DNA from 2 places in the Pseudomonas sp. FG6 genome. Region 1 is predicted to be linked to the other one. Evidence: predicted binding sites of a transcription regulator. Region 1 holds the regulator's gene; the other holds the start of a gene.
The links. The regulator FliA, encoded in region 1, starts transcription of late flagellar genes. The targets are predictions, from matches to a motif close to CTAAAGTTTNNNNNNNNNNNGCCGNTAA.

Region 1 (7,627 bases):
CGACGACGAAGCCGATCCGCTGGGTGCCCACCGAAAGGATCACCACGTGGCCTTCACCCTGCTCCTCATGGACCGCAGAGCTGACCAGCCAGCGCTTGAGGTAGAACAGCGGCAGCGCCTTGTCCCGCACAATCACCACTTCCTGGCCGTCCACCACGTTGGTGCGCGACAGGTCGAGGTGGAAGATTTCGTTGACGTTGACCAACGGGAAGGCGAACGCCTGGTTGCCCAGCATCACCATCAGGGTCGGCATGATTGCCAGGGTCAACGGAACCTTGATCAGGATCTTCGAACCGGAGCCCTTGACCGAATGGATATTGATCGAGCCATTGAGCTGGGAGATCTTGGTTTTCACCACGTCCATGCCCACGCCACGGCCCGACACGTCGGAAATCTCGGTCTTGGTGGAGAAGCCCGGGGCGAAGATCAGGTTGTAGCACTCGGTGTCGCTCAGGCGATCGGCGGCGTCCTTGTCCATCACACCGCGTTTCACCGCGATGGCACGCAACACGTCCGGGTCCATGCCCTTGCCGTCGTCGGAGATCGACAACAGGATGTGGTCGCCCTCCTGCTCGGCAGCCAGCACGACCTTGCCGCTGCGGGACTTGCCCGAGGCTTCGCGCTCCTCCGGCGACTCGATGCCGTGGTCGACTGCGTTGCGCACCAAGTGGACCAGCGGGTCGGCCAGGGCCTCGACGAGGTTCTTGTCGAGGTCGGTCTCTTCACCCACCAGTTCCAGGTTGATTTCTTTCTTGAGCTGGCGAGCCAGGTCTCGAACCAGGCGCGGGAAGCGCCCGAAGACTTTCTTGATCGGCTGCATCCGGGTCTTCATCACCGCGGTCTGCAGGTCGGCCGTGACCACGTCGAGGTTCGACACGGCCTTGGACATGGCCTCGTCCTGGCTGTTAAGGCCCAGGCGCACCAGACGGTTACGCACCAGCACCAGTTCGCCGACCATGTTCATGATCTCGTCCAGGCGTGCGGTGTCGACCCGAACGGTCGTCTCGGCTTCGCTGGTCGGTTTTTCCGCCGGCGCAGCGGCCGGAGCACGGGCAGGCGCCGCAGCCGCAGCGGCTGGCTTGGCGGACTCGGCCTTTGGCTCAGGTGCCTTGGCAGCAGGTTTTGGCACAGCCTTGGCCGCCGGCGCAGCGGCTGCGGTCGCAGCAGCGGCAGGCGCAGCCGTGGCTGTACCGACTTCGCTGAACTTGCCCTTGCCATGCAGATCGTCCAGCAGCGACTCGAACTCATGGTCCGTGATCAGGTCACTGCCCGCCGCAGCGGCAGCAGGCTTGGCCGGGGTCGGTGCCGAAGCGATGGCCGAATCCAGGGCCTCGACGGCAAAGTTACCCTTGCCATGCAACTGATCGAGCAAGGCTTCGAATTCGTCATCGGTAATGTCGGAGCTGTCGCCCTCGACCTTCGCTGCGACAGGTGCAGCCGCCGGAGCGAGCGCATCGGCAGCGAACTGGCCTTTGCCGTGGAGCTGGTCGAGCAACGACTCGAACTCGGCATCGGTGATCTCGTCGCTGGCAGCATCGCCCGTCGAGGCAGCCGGAGCGGCAGGTGCCGCCTGAGCCTGGGCCTCGGCCTTGACCGCGCTCAGTGAGTCCAGCAGTTGTTCGAATTCGTTATCGGTGACGTCGCCAGAAGCTTCGGCGACCGGTTCCTCGACCGCGGGCTCTTCGACAGCCTCCACGATCGGTGCGGCCTCATCGGCCGACTGCGGCTCGGCCAGGCGCGACAGCGCGGCGAGCAGCTCAGGGGTGGCAGCGGTAATGGGCGAGCGCTCGCGCACTTCGCTGAACATGCCGTTGACCGCATCCAGCGCCTCAAGCACCACGTCCATCAATTCCGCATCAACGCGACGCTCACCCTTGCGCAGGATGTCGAACACGTTTTCGGCAATGTGACAGCACTCCACCAGCTCGTTGAGCTGGAGGAAGCCGGCGCCTCCTTTTACAGTGTGGAAACCGCGAAAAATTGCATTGAGCAAGTCCGCATCATCAGGCCGGCTTTCCAGCTCGACCAGTTGCTCGGACAGTTGCTCTAGAATCTCGCCGGCCTCAACCAGGAAATCCTGAAGGATCTCTTCATCGGCGCCGAAGCTCATTAATGGATGCTCCTAAACAGGGCTAATACTCTAAAACTCAGAACCCAAGGCTGGACAACAGATCGTCCACATCGTCCTGACCTGACACAACGTCTTCTCTTTTATCGGCATGAATCTGCGGACCTTCACCCTGAGAGAGATGTTTTTGTGGATCTTTTTCAGCGAGTATTGCCGCACGGTCATGTTCGATGCCCGCAAAGCGGTCCACCTGACTGGCCATGAGCACGAGCTTGAGCAAATTGCTTTCGACTTCGGTGACCAGCTGGGTCACGCGCTTGATCACCTGACCGGTCAGGTCTTGGTAGTCCTGGGCCAGCAGAATGTCGTTGAGGTTGCCGGCCACGGCGCGGTTATCGGCGCTGCTGCGCGCCAGGAAACCGTCGACCCGACGGGCCAGCTCCCGGAATTCTTCAGCACCGACTTCACGACGCATGAAACGTCCCCAGTCGGCGCTCAAGGCCTGGGCTTCTTCACCCAGGCCGTTGACCAGCGGCGTTGCGCTTTCCACCAGGTCCATGGTGCGGTTGGCCGCAGCTTCGGTCAGTCTGACCACGTAACCCAGACGCTCGGTGGCGTCAGTGATCTGCGAGACTTCCTCGGCCTGCGGCATGTGCGGGTCGATCTGGAAATTGACAATCGCGCTGTGCAGTTCACGCGTCAGCTTGCCGACTTCCAGATACAGACCGCGGTCACGGGTCTGGTTGAGCTCATGGATCATTTGAACAGCATCGCCGAAACGGCCTTTTTCAAGGCTGTCGACGAGTTCGCGGGCATGTTTTTTCAGGGTCAATTCGAAATCGCCCATTGAAGATTCGTTATGCTCCATAGCTCCCCCGTGGCGCCGTTAACCGATGCGTTCGAAGATTTTTTCGATCTTCTCTTTCAACGCCTGGGCCGTGAAGGGTTTGACCACATAGCCGTTCACACCGGCCTGGGCCGCTTCGATGATCTGCTCGCGCTTGGCTTCGGCAGTGACCATCAGCACCGGAAGGTGCTTGAGTTTGTCGTCGGCACGTACCTGGCGCAGCAAGTCGATACCGGTCATGCCAGGCATGTTCCAGTCGGTGACCAGGAAATCGAAATTGCCGCTGTGCAACATCGGGAGCGCAGTGATCCCGTCATCTGCTTCGGCCGTGTTGGTGAACCCAAGGTCACGCAACAGGTTTTTTATGATCCGCCGCATCGTTGAGAAATCATCAACGATGAGGATTTTCATGTTCTTGTCCAATTCGACCTCCAAACAGTCTTAAACGCGTCCAGCAACCTGGGCGCGCCATTTCAATCAATCCGGCACAACGCTCGACAACGGTATGGAACACGACAGACAAGGACTGGTACAGCGCACGCCAGGCCAACCTCGTTCGCAGCGCCCCAACACTGCCATCAACGCGCTCGCCACTCCCCCAAACGCCCCCGCAAGCGGGCCGCGCACTGGCTGTGTAACTGGCTGACCCGCGATTCGCTGACCCCCAGGACCTCACCGATTTCCTTGAGGTTCAGCTCTTCGTCGTAGTACAGCGCCAAGACCAGTCGCTCACGCTCCGGCAAATTGGCAATCGCATCCGCCAGCGCACTCTGGAAGCGTTCGTCTTCCAGGTCACGCGCCGGCTCCATGTGAGCACTCGCGCCATCCTCGTGCAGCCCTTCGTGTTCGCCGTCCTGCAACAGGTCGTCGAAACTGAACAGGCGACTGCCCAAGGTATCGTTCAAAATCCCGTAATAATCATCGAGACTCAATTGGAGTTCGGCCGCAACCTCATGATCTTTAGCGTCGCGCCCGGTTTTCGCTTCAATTGCACGGATCGCGTCGCTGACCATGCGGGTATTGCGGTGCACCGAACGCGGCGCCCAGTCACCCTTGCGGACCTCGTCGAGCATCGCGCCACGAATGCGGATACCGGCATAGGTCTCGAAACTGGCCCCTTTGCTCGCGTCGTATTTGCTCGAAACCTCGAGCAGGCCAATCATGCCCGCCTGGATCAGGTCCTCGACCTGCACGCTGGCCGGCAACCGGGCCAGCAAGTGATAGGCGATTCGCTTGACCAGTGGTGCGTAACGCTCGATCAACTCGTATTGGGCGTCCCGTGCCGATTTCTTGTAGAGATGGTTGTAACTGCTGGCTGTCATAACACGGGCCCTGCTGTTTGTTGCACGAGACGCTCGACGAAAAATTCCAGATGCCCGCGCGGGTTGGCCGGCAGCGGCCAGGTATCGACCTTCTGGGCGATCGCCTTGAACGCCAGTGCACATTTGGAACGTGGGAAAGCTTCATAGACGGCACGTTGCTTCTGGACGGCCTTGCGCACGCTTTCGTCGTAAGGCACTGCGCCGACGTATTGCAGGGCGACGTCCAGGAAACGGTCCGTGACCTTCGTCAGCTTGGCAAACAGGTTGCGCCCTTCCTGCGGGCTCTGCGCCATGTTGGCCAGGACTCGGAAGCGGTTCATGCCGTAGTCGCGATTCAACAGCTTGATCAGGGCGTAGGCATCGGTGATCGAGGTAGGCTCGTCGCAGACCACCAGCAGTACTTCCTGGGCCGCGCGGACGAAGCTGACCACCGAATCGCCGATGCCGGCAGCGGTGTCGATCACCAGCACATCGAGATTGTCGCCAATGTCGCTGAAGGCCTGGATCAGGCCTGCGTGCTGAGCCGGAGACAGATGAACCATGCTCTGGGTGCCAGAGGCGGCCGGCACGATGCGAATCCCGCCAGGCCCCTGCAGCAGCACGTCGCGCAGTTCACAGCGGCCCTCGATCACGTCCGCCAACGTGCGTTTGGGGGTCAGCCCCAATAGCACGTCGACGTTCGCCAGGCCCAGGTCGGCGTCCAGTAGCATGACCCGTCGGCCAAGCTCTGCCAGAGCCAGGGACAAGTTCACTGACACGTTAGTCTTGCCGACGCCACCTTTGCCGCCGGTCACCGCGATCACCTGTACGGGATGCATGCTGCCCATGTTCGTTCTTTACCTTGTCTTCTTAGACGGAGGCCACATTACTGGCTGCGCGTTCACACACGGAACAATGCATGGCAGACCATCGATGTAGGTACAAAAAATATTCATATTACCTCAGCCGACCTGTTTGGTTGGACTGTGGTAAATATCAGCGAACATGTCAGCCATGGCTTCTTCGCTGGGTTCTTCCTGCATTTGCACACTCACGGCACGACTGACCAGTTGATGACGGCGCGGCAGATGCAAATCATCCGGGATCCGCGGCCCGTCGGTCAGGTAAGCCACCGGCAGTTCATGACCGATGGCCAGGCTCAACACCTCGCCCAGGCTTGCCGTTTCGTCCAGCTTAGTCAGGATGCAGCCGGCTAGCCCGCAGCGTTTGTAGCTGTGGTAGGCGGCGGTTAGAACCTGTTTCTGGCTGGTGGTTGCCAACACGAGATAATTTTTTGACTTGATACCGCGGCCGGCCAGGCTTTCGAGCTGCATGCGCAGGGCTGGATCGCTGGCTTGCAGGCCGGCGGTATCGATCAGCACAACACGTTTGCGCAGCAACGGCTCCAGCGCCTGGGCCAGGGATTGGCCCGGATCCACATGGGTCACCGACACATTGAGGATGCGGCCCAGCGTCTTGAGTTGCTCCTGGGCACCGATGCGGAAGCTGTCCATGCTCACCAGGGCAATGCTCTGGGCACCGTACTTGAGTACATAACGGGCGGCGAGCTTGGCCAGGGTGGTGGTCTTGCCCATGCCGGCAGGGCCGACCATGGCAATCACTCCGCCCTCTTCCAGCGGCTCGACTTCCGGGGTAGCGATCATGCGCGCCAGGTGGGCCAGCAACATGCGCCAGGCCTGGCGAGGTTCTTCGATGCCGTTGATCAACGCCAGCAGGTCCCGGGACAACGGGCCGGACAGACCGATGCGTTGCAGGCGGCGCCACAGGTTGGCTTGCGCCGGCCGGCTACCTTGCAACTGGTTCCAGGCCAGGGAGCCCAACTGGACTTCCATCAGTTCGCGCAGGCTGTTGAGTTCGAAGCGCATCGAGTCCAGGGCACGCGGATCGACACCTCGGGCCGGTGCTGCAGGCTCAGGTTGCGGACGACGCGGTTCGGCCTGGACCTGCTCGACCAGGGGTTCGGCAGCCGTCAGCGGCAGGCCGGCAGTCAGCGGCTGACCGGCGAACAATTGACGATTGGTGCCCGCAGCGGCCTCGCCTTCGCTGCTGCGCAGGCTCAGTTCGGCCTGGGCGCTGGCGATGCGCGACTGGGTCTTGCGCAGCTCATCCTCGAGCTCCATGTTCGGAACACGTGGGGCCAGCGCCGACAACTTGTAATCCAGGGCCGCAGTCAACTCGACACCGCCGGCGATCCGGCGATTACCGATGATGGCGGCTTCAGCGCCCAGCTCGTCACGAACCAGCTTCATGGCCTGACGCATATCGGCGGCGAAAAAACGCTTCACTTGCATAAACCACTACCTCAGCCGTTGGGCCCTACTGTCGCAACGATAGTCACTTGCTTGTTGTCCGGTATTTCCTGGTAAGCCAGCACGTGCAACCCCGGAACCGCGAGGCGCCCGAATCGCGAGAGCATCGCGCGAATCGGACCGGCCACCAGCAGGATCACCGGTTGACCTTGCATCTCCTGCCGCTGGGCTGCATCGATCAGCGAACGCTGCAGCTTCTCGGCCATGCTTGGCTCCAGCAGAACACCCTCTTCCGAGCCTTGCCCTGCCTTCTGCAAACTATTGAGCAATATCTGTTCCAACCTTGGTTCCAGCGTGATCACAGGCAGCTCAGACTCAGTGCCTACAATGCTTTGGACGATTGCGCGGGATACGCCAACACGGACCGCAGCCACCATCGCGGCGGTATCTTGACTCTTGGAAGCGTTGTTGGCGATGGCTTCGGCAATACTGCGAATGTCACGCACCGGCACCTGCTCGGCCAACAGCGCCTGCAGGATCTTGAGCAACTGCGACAACGACAGCACACCGGGCACCAGCTCTTCGGCCAATTTTGGCGAGCCCTTGGCCAGCACTTGCAGCAATTGCTGGACTTCTTCATGACCGAGCAGCTCGCTGGAGTGCTTGTACAGAATCTGGTTCAAGTGAGTCGCCACCACGGTGCTGGCGTCTACGACGGTATAGCCGAGGGACTGGGCCTGCGCCCGCTGGCTGATCTCGATCCACACGGCCTCCAGGCCGAAAGCCGGATCCTTGGCGGTGATGCCGTTGAGCGTGCCGTAGACCTGCCCCGGATTGATCGCCAGCTCGCGGTCCGGATAGATCTCGGCCTCGGCCAGGATCACGCCCATGAGCGTCAGGCGGTAGGCACTCGGCGCCAGGTCGAGGTTGTCGCGGATATGCACGGTAGGCATCAGGAAGCCCAGGTCCTGGGACAACTTCTTGCGCACCCCCTTGATTCGCGCCAACAACTGGCCACCCTGGTTGCGGTCGACCAGGGGAATCAAGCGATAACCGACTTCCAGGCCGATCATGTCGATCGGCGTCACGTCATCCCAACCCAGCTCCTTGGTTTCCAGGGCGCGAGCCGGCGACGGCAGCA
Region 2 (7,627 bases), on a different contig from region 1:
GGTGAGCTGGCACTGTCCGGCGCCGTGCGACCGGTACGCGGGGTATTGCCGGCGGCGCTGGCGGCCCGAAAGGCCGGGCGCACGCTGGTGGTGCCGCGGGCGAATGCCGAGGAGGCGTGCCTGGCGTCGGGATTGAAGGTGATCGCGGTGGATCATTTGCTGCAAGCGGTGGCGCACTTCAACGGCCATACGCCGGTTGAACCCTACATTTCCGACGGCCTGATTCATGCGGCCAAGCCCTATCCGGACCTCAACGAAGTACAGGGCCAATCGGCGGCCAAGCGCGCATTGCTCATTGCCGCGGCGGGGGCGCACAACCTGTTGTTCAGCGGACCACCGGGCACCGGCAAGACCTTGCTGGCGAGTCGCCTGCCGGGTCTGCTGCCACCGCTGGCGGAGAGCGAGGCCCTGGAGGTCGCGGCTATTCAATCCGTCGCCAGCTGCATGCCGTTGAGCCACTGGCCGCAGCGTCCGTTTCGCCAGCCCCACCATTCGGCCTCCGGCCCGGCGCTGGTGGGCGGCGGGTCAAAACCGCAGCCGGGGGAGATCACCCTCGCCCACCACGGGGTGCTGTTTCTGGACGAACTGCCGGAGTTCGACCGCAAGGTGCTGGAAGTGCTGAGGGAACCGCTGGAGTCTGGACACATCGTGGTTTCCCGCGCCCGCGACCGGGTACGCTTCCCGGCGCGCTTCCAGTTGGTGGCGGCGATGAATCCTTGCCCTTGTGGTTACCTGGGCGACCCCAGCGGTCGTTGTTCCTGCACGCCGGACATGGTGCAGCGCTACCGCAACAAACTCTCCGGCCCGCTGCTGGACCGCATCGACCTGCACCTGACCGTCGCCCGGGAAGCCACGGCGTTGAACCCCAAAGGCCACACCGGGGACGATACCGCCACGGTCGCCGGGCAGGTGGCCGAGGCACGGGAACGCCAGCACAAACGCCAGCGATGTGCCAACGCCTTCCTCGATCTGCCGGGGTTGCGTCAACACTGCAAGTTATCCACAACCGACGAAGCCTGGCTGGAAACTGCCTGCGAACGATTGACCCTGTCGCTGCGCGCCGCCCATCGCTTGCTCAAGGTCGCCAGGACGCTTGCGGACCTTGAGCAAGCGGGGCCGATCCGGCGCGAACACCTGGCCGAAGCCTTGCAGTATCGGCCTGCTACACCGTGAGGCGCCTCAAGGCTTGGTCAGGTCCACCAACGGTGTTTCACGCACCTCGGTTTTTTGCCCGTTCTGGATGGCATCGATGCGCTTGAGTGCGTTATCCACAGCGCCCTTGTCCGCCAGCAGGCTGTAGTGGATCAAGAACTGCTTGTGCTCTTTCGGCGCGATGGTCGGCACCAGGCCCAGCGGCCGTTGGTAGTGACGGTTGTAGGAAAAACTGGTGCCCGGTTCCAGCCCGGTCACGTAGCCCTGGCCTTGGGTGTCGGTGTTTTTCCACAGGGAGAACACAGGCAGCGTGCGAGTGTTGAAGCCCACCGACACACCGAGGCTACCAGCCTTGTTGTGCAGCACCGTCAGTGTGTCGCCCTTGGCATCGGCGTACGGCACGACGTTATAGACGGTCTCGTCGTAATCCTTGGTGGGGGCCCGGTAGGTCTGCCAATCGTGCAGATCACCCTTGGCCTTGTCGTTGAACGGCGAGACCTGCTTGACCGGCGCGGCGAAGCGAGCGCCTTGCTCCAGGAATGGCGTGCTGAAGTTGCTGTGGTAGAGCGCCTGGTATTCCTTCGGATAGTCGCCGTTGTTGGTCAGCGTATCGTTGAGCGCGAAGGTCACGCTGCCGGGCTCGGTGACCAGCTCGGTCTGTACCGAGAAGTCGACCTTCTTGAAGGCCTGCTCCTTCAGTTCGCCCCGCAGGGTAATGGCGTACGGCGGCTTTTCATCGATGTGCAGGGTGACCTTGTTGGCCGGGATGTTGGCCGCGCGACCATGCAAGGTCAGCAGCTCGCCGTTGTCCATGCCGGGATGACCAACCCATTCGTAACCGCAGCGGGTCACCAGTTCGTTGAACCCTTCAAGCCAGCCCAGGCCACCACGACCGTTGAGCTCGATGAACGCCGGATTGACCACTTCCTTGACCGGAGAATCCCAGCCCATGCGCACGTTCCCGACCGACGCCTGCAATACGTTCATCCCACGGGTGGGCACGACGGAAAGCTTCAGGGTGCCGTTGTCGATGTCGACGATGCTGACGCCCTCCTGTCGCCCACCATGCAGCGTGCGCATCGTCACGGAAAAGGGCTTGTCGGTTTTCACGCCGAGTTGCTGGCTGGTGATTTGCCAGGGTTGCGCGGCTTTATCGGTGTCGAGCAGAACGTAGTCCCACGCCAAGGCATGGGAGGCAGCGCCCAGGGCGCCAAGGGTAACGAGGAGTTTGAGAGGAGTCATGGAGGCGACCTTTCTTGGAGTTGTGCGGGTTTTATAGACTTGAAGAAACGTTTCAGCAAGCCTAAAAACTGCAAATTCCTAAAAAGGAATGAACACGCGGTCGGGATTTTTTTGAGAGCACAGTCCCCTGTGGCGAGGGAGCTTGCTCCCGCTGGCCTGCGAAGCAGGCCCCTGCATTGTTTCAGGTAAACCGCACTGCCTGGTTTCGCGACGGCTGCGCCCAAGGCGTCGGACCGGCCGAGCGAGAGCAAGCTCGCCCCCACAGGAGACTGGGAAGCGAGCAGGCGGCAGCGATGCAAGACGCCTCAGCGGAACCGGTCAACCTCTTGGCGCAGGTCCTGGGCGAGTTTTTCCAGTTCCTTGGCGGTGATCGCCAGGTTCGAGACCACTTCGCGTTGTTCGCTGTTGGCCATGGCAATGCTTTGCAGGTTGCTGCTGAGCAATGTCGCGGTGCTGCTTTGTTCCTGGGTGGCGGTGGTGATCGCCGCGAATTGATGCCCGGCCGAGCGGCTTTGTTCGTCGATACGCGCCAGGGCCGAGGCCACGTTGGCGTTGCGCGACAGGCCTTCCTGCATCAACAGGTTGCCCTGTTCCATGGTGCTGATGGCATTGCCGGTTTCCTGCTGGATGCTGTTGATCATGCCGGAAATTTCATCAGTGGCCTGACGGGTACGCGATGCCAGGCTACGAACTTCATCGGCGACCACGGCAAACCCACGGCCCTGCTCGCCCGCGCGGGCGGCTTCGATGGCCGCGTTCAGGGCCAGCAGGTTGGTTTGCTCGGCGATGGAGGTGATGACGCCGACAATGCCACCGATTTCCTGGGAACGTTGGCCCAAGGTGTTGATGACCTTGGCGGTGCTGTTCAGCGAGCCGGCAATCTGCTCCAGAGATGCCGAAGCTTCACCCATCGAGGTACGACCGATCTGGGTTTGCTGGGCGTTTTCCTGGGCCAGGCGCTGGGTGTTGCCCATGTTGTCGGCAATGTCCAACGAGGTGGCACTGAACTCTTCCACCGCGCCGGCCATGCTGGTGATTTCGCCGGACTGCTGCTCCATGCCTTCATAGGCGCCGCTGGACAACCCGGACAGGGCCTGGGCACGGCTGCTGACTTCCTGGGACGCCTTGCGGATGTGCTCGACCATGGTCGACAGGGCCTGGCTCATCTGGTTGAAAGCCCGGGCCAGTTGGCCGATCTCGTCATGACTCGACACATCCAGGCGCACGCTCAAGTCGCCGGCACCCAGCGCTTCGGCCTGGCGCACCAGGTCTCCCAGCGGTGCCAGTTTGCTGCGCAACAGCCACATCGCGGCCCCCACCGCCAGCAGCATCGCCAACAGACTGCCGATAGCCAATTGAGTGCCCACGCTCCAGGTCACCGCGCTGATCTCGGCCCTCGGCATGCTCGCCACCACCGCCCACGGCCCGCCTTCGAACGGCACGGCAACGCTGTAGAAGTCTTCGGCGGTGTCGCTCCAGAACGCACCCTTGCCTGGCTTCCTGGCCAAGTCGACGATGGTCTTGCTCGCTTGGTCCAGGGCCTGGACACCCGCCGGCGGCACCAGCCATTTGTTCTGCTCATCCAGCAAGGCCAGCGAACCAGTCTGGCCAATGCGGAAGCGCTTGAGGTTCTCGAACTGCGCATTCTGCGCATCGGTGTAATCGAATCCTACGTACAACACGGCAATGACCTTACCGCCGCTGTCGCGTACCGGCGTGTACTGCGACATGTAGTAACGCCCAAAGAGCAAGGCGCGACCGATGTAGCTCTGGCCGGACATCACCGGCGCATAAGCAGGCCCAGCCCGATCGAGCAAGGTGCCGATGGCTCGCGTACCGTCCTGCTTGGTCAAGGACGTGCTGACGCGGATGAAGTCATCGCCGCTGCGCACGAACACCGTCGCCACACCCGCCGTCATTTGCCTGAACTCGTCCACTTCGTCGAAGTTGTTGTTCAGCACTTCGCTGCCCAGGGTCAGGCTCGGGGCCTGCACGCCCGCCACCGCGATCGGTTGATCGGCATGCACTTGCAAGCCTGCGCTGAAGCGTTTCTCAAACAGGCCGCTCAAGCGCTGGGTGCTTTCACGCAGGGTGCCGTGGAAGGTATTGAGCTGATCGGCCATCAGGCGCGCTTCGCTGGCCAGATGTTCTTCACGGGTGGCAAGGTTGGCAGCGTCCAGCGAGCGCAAGGCGAAGACGGTACTGCCGGTGATGACGACCGCCAGAATCACGGCGAGGGCAAGGCCTAGCTGTGAGGCGATCCGGGCACGGGGTTGAGACATGACGGCTCCTGGCCGAGAGACCGGATCATTCTGATCACGTCGCACGCTCGGCATTGTATTCGGTGAGGTGTGATAAGCCCTTTCTGAACGAGGGTTCCATCTCACCGATTCGGCGGCAAAGTCGAATACTTGAGCATTCTGGAAGGAATAATATCAAGTGGCTATCACGCAAGCTTCAACGATTCAGCCAAGACGCTCCACGGCAGGCAGTTGCATGGCCTTGACCTCGCTTTGGAGGAAGTCGCTCAGACGACGCAAACGTTCACCTCCAGGACGGGTTTTCGGCCAGACCAGATAATAGTGCTCGCCGCTGGCAACGGCCGTCGGCCATGGCAGGCTCAGGCGGTCCTGGGCCACGTCTTCAGCCACCATCAGCAGGTCGCCCATGGACACGCCATAGCCCCGCGCCGCCGCGATCATGCCCAACTCCAGCGTGTCGAACACCTGCCCGCCCTTGAGCGAGACCTGGTCGGCCAACCCCATGCACTCCAACCACTTGCGCCAGTCCCGGCGGTCCGGCGTGGGGTGCAACAGCTCGGTGCTGGCCAACCGCTCAACGTCCCAGGGCGGTTCGCTCAACAGGCTTGGCGCACCGACCGGGATCAGTTCCTCGGAAAACAGCAAGCTGGCCTCCCAATCGGCTGGGAAATGCCCGTTGCTCAGCAGTACCGCGCAATCGAAAGGCTCGGTATTGAAATCCACCGAGTCGACGTCCATCCAGGCGCTGGTCAGTTGCACCTCATTGCCCGGCTGTAGATGCCGGAAGCGACTGAGCCGCGCCAGCAACCAGCGCATGGTCAGGGTCGAGGGGGCTTTCATGCGCAGGATGCCATCCTCGCCATGCAAGGTATGGCAGGCCCGCTCCAGCGCCATGAAGCCTTCGCGCACACCCGGCAGCAGTAACCGCGCCGCCTCGGTCAACTGCAAATGACGCCCGCTGCGCTGGAACAACCGACAAGCGAAGTGCTCTTCCAGCGTGCGAATGTGCCGGCTGACTGCGCTCTGGGTAATCGACAGTTCTTCGGCCGCCCGGGTGAACGAGCTGTACCGTGCCGCCGCTTCGAACGCCCGCAACGCATAAAGAGGAGGAAGACGACGCGACATGGGCAAAGCTCCTATGACCTGTTGGCAAACCCTACCAGAAACTGCCCTTGCATGAGTTTTAATCATGCCAGGGATCTTTTTTATCCTTTTGTGCAAACCGCGAGGGACGCCGAGAATCGTTGCTTTACTGCCTTGTTCGAACTTGGAGCGTGATGATCATGCGGCATCCGGTGCGTATTGAACTCTGGGCCATCCTGCGGCTGGCGGGACCGCTGATCGCTTCGCAGTTGGCGCACATGCTGATGGTGTTGACCGACACCGTGATGATGGCTCGTCTGAGTCCCGAAGCCCTGGCGGGCGGCGGGCTGGGGGCGGCCAGCTACTCGTTCGTCTCGATCTTCTGCATCGGCGTCATCGCAGCGGTGGGTACCCTGGTGGCGATCCGTCATGGTGCGGGCGACACCGAGGGCGCCACCCGGCTGACCCAGGCCGGGTTGTGGCTGGCCTGGTTGATGGCGCTGATGGCCGGGTTGCTGCTGTGGAACCTCAAGCCGGTGCTGCTGATGTTCGGCCAGACCGAGAGCAACGTGCTGTCCGCCGGACAGTTCCTGCTGGCGCTGCCGTTCGCCCTGCCCGGCTACCTGAGCTTCATGGCCCTGCGCGGTTTTACCAGCGCCATCGGCCGGGCCACACCGGTCATGGTGATCAGCCTCGGCGGCACGGTGGCCAACTTCCTGCTCAACTATGCGCTCATCACCGGTCTGTTCGGCCTGCCGAAACTGGGCTTGATGGGGATCGGCCTGGTCACGGCCATCGTCGCCAACTGCATGGCCCTGGCGCTGGCCTGGCACATTCACCGGCACCCGGTCTACAAGGCTTATCCATTGCTGGCCGGCCTGTTGCAGCCCAATCGCCAATACCTCCAGGAACTGTGGCGCCTGGGCCTGCCGATCGGCGGCACCTATGCCGTGGAAGTCGGCTTGTTCGCGTTCGCCGCGCTGTGCATGGGCACCATGGGCAGCACACCGTTGGCGGCCCACCAGATCGCCCTGCAGATTGTCTCGGTGGCGTTCATGGTGCCGGCGGGGATGTCCTACGCCATCACCATGCGCATCGGCCAGCACTACGGTGCCGGACAATTGCAGATGGCACGACTGGCCGGGCGCGTCGGCATCGGTTTTGGTGCAGCCGCGATGCTGACGTTCGCCATGGTCTTCTGGCTGCTGCCGCATGCCTTGGTCGGTCTGTTCCTGGACCACAACGACCCGGCGTTCAGGGAAGTGATCAACCTGGCCGTGAGCCTGCTGGCCGTGGCGGCCTGGTTCGAGCTGTTCGACGGCACGCAAACCATCGCCATGGGCTGCATCCGCGGGCTCAAGGATGCCAAGACCACCTTCCTGGTGGGCCTGGGCTGCTATTGGCTGATTGGCGCGCCCTCCGCGTGGTGGATGGCTTTTCACCTCCACTGGGGGCCGACCGGCGTCTGGTGGGGCCTGGCCCTGGGGCTGGCCTGCGCGGCAGTGAGCCTGACGCTGGCGTTTGAATGGAAAATGAAGCGGATGATCCGCAGCGAACCGGGGCAGTCGAGTTTCGAGGCTGTCCAGGCCAAGTGATCCCCCTGTGGGAGCAAAGAGTCTGTGGGAGCAAACTCCCACAGGGCTCACTTCCCACAAGGTTTCTGTCAGGCCACGATTTCGCGCATGGATTGCTGATCACCTTCGAACGTCAGGTACTCAACCAACTCCGGCAACGGCAACGGTTTGCTGATCAAGAAGCCCTGCACCTGGTCGCAGCCGAAGCCGCGCAGCAAATCCAGTTGTTCGTGGGTTTCCACGCCTTCGGCCACCACTTCCAGGTTGAGGTTATGGGCCAGGTTGATCATGGCGTGCACCAACTGGCGGTTCTCT

Region 2: ACODSJ_RS10995 (methyl-accepting chemotaxis protein) is a predicted target of FliA. The motif match lies at 4,783-4,810, and genes of this name have one in related genera.

Annotation. Positions count from the first base shown of each region.
Region 1 is NZ_JBMDJD010000017.1:81,952-89,578, reverse strand. Features, by position in the region: gene ACODSJ_RS13495 (chemotaxis protein CheA) at 1-2,110, opposite strand, end outside; gene ACODSJ_RS13490 (protein phosphatase CheZ) at 2,148-2,936, opposite strand; gene ACODSJ_RS13485 (chemotaxis response regulator CheY) at 2,955-3,326, opposite strand; gene fliA (RNA polymerase sigma factor FliA) at 3,494-4,237, opposite strand; gene fleN (flagellar synthesis regulator FleN) at 4,234-5,064, opposite strand; gene flhF (flagellar biosynthesis GTPase FlhF) at 5,179-6,528, opposite strand; gene flhA (flagellar biosynthesis protein FlhA) at 6,540-7,627, opposite strand, start outside.
Region 2 is NZ_JBMDJD010000013.1:86,842-94,468, forward strand. Features, by position in the region: gene ACODSJ_RS10985 (YifB family Mg chelatase-like AAA ATPase) at 1-1,173, shown strand, start outside; gene ACODSJ_RS10990 (aldose 1-epimerase family protein) at 1,180-2,394, opposite strand; gene ACODSJ_RS10995 (methyl-accepting chemotaxis protein) at 2,700-4,676, opposite strand; gene ACODSJ_RS11000 (LysR substrate-binding domain-containing protein) at 4,860-5,780, opposite strand; gene ACODSJ_RS11005 (NorM family multidrug efflux MATE transporter) at 5,939-7,333, shown strand; gene ACODSJ_RS11010 (putative bifunctional diguanylate cyclase/phosphodiesterase) at 7,402-7,627, opposite strand, start outside.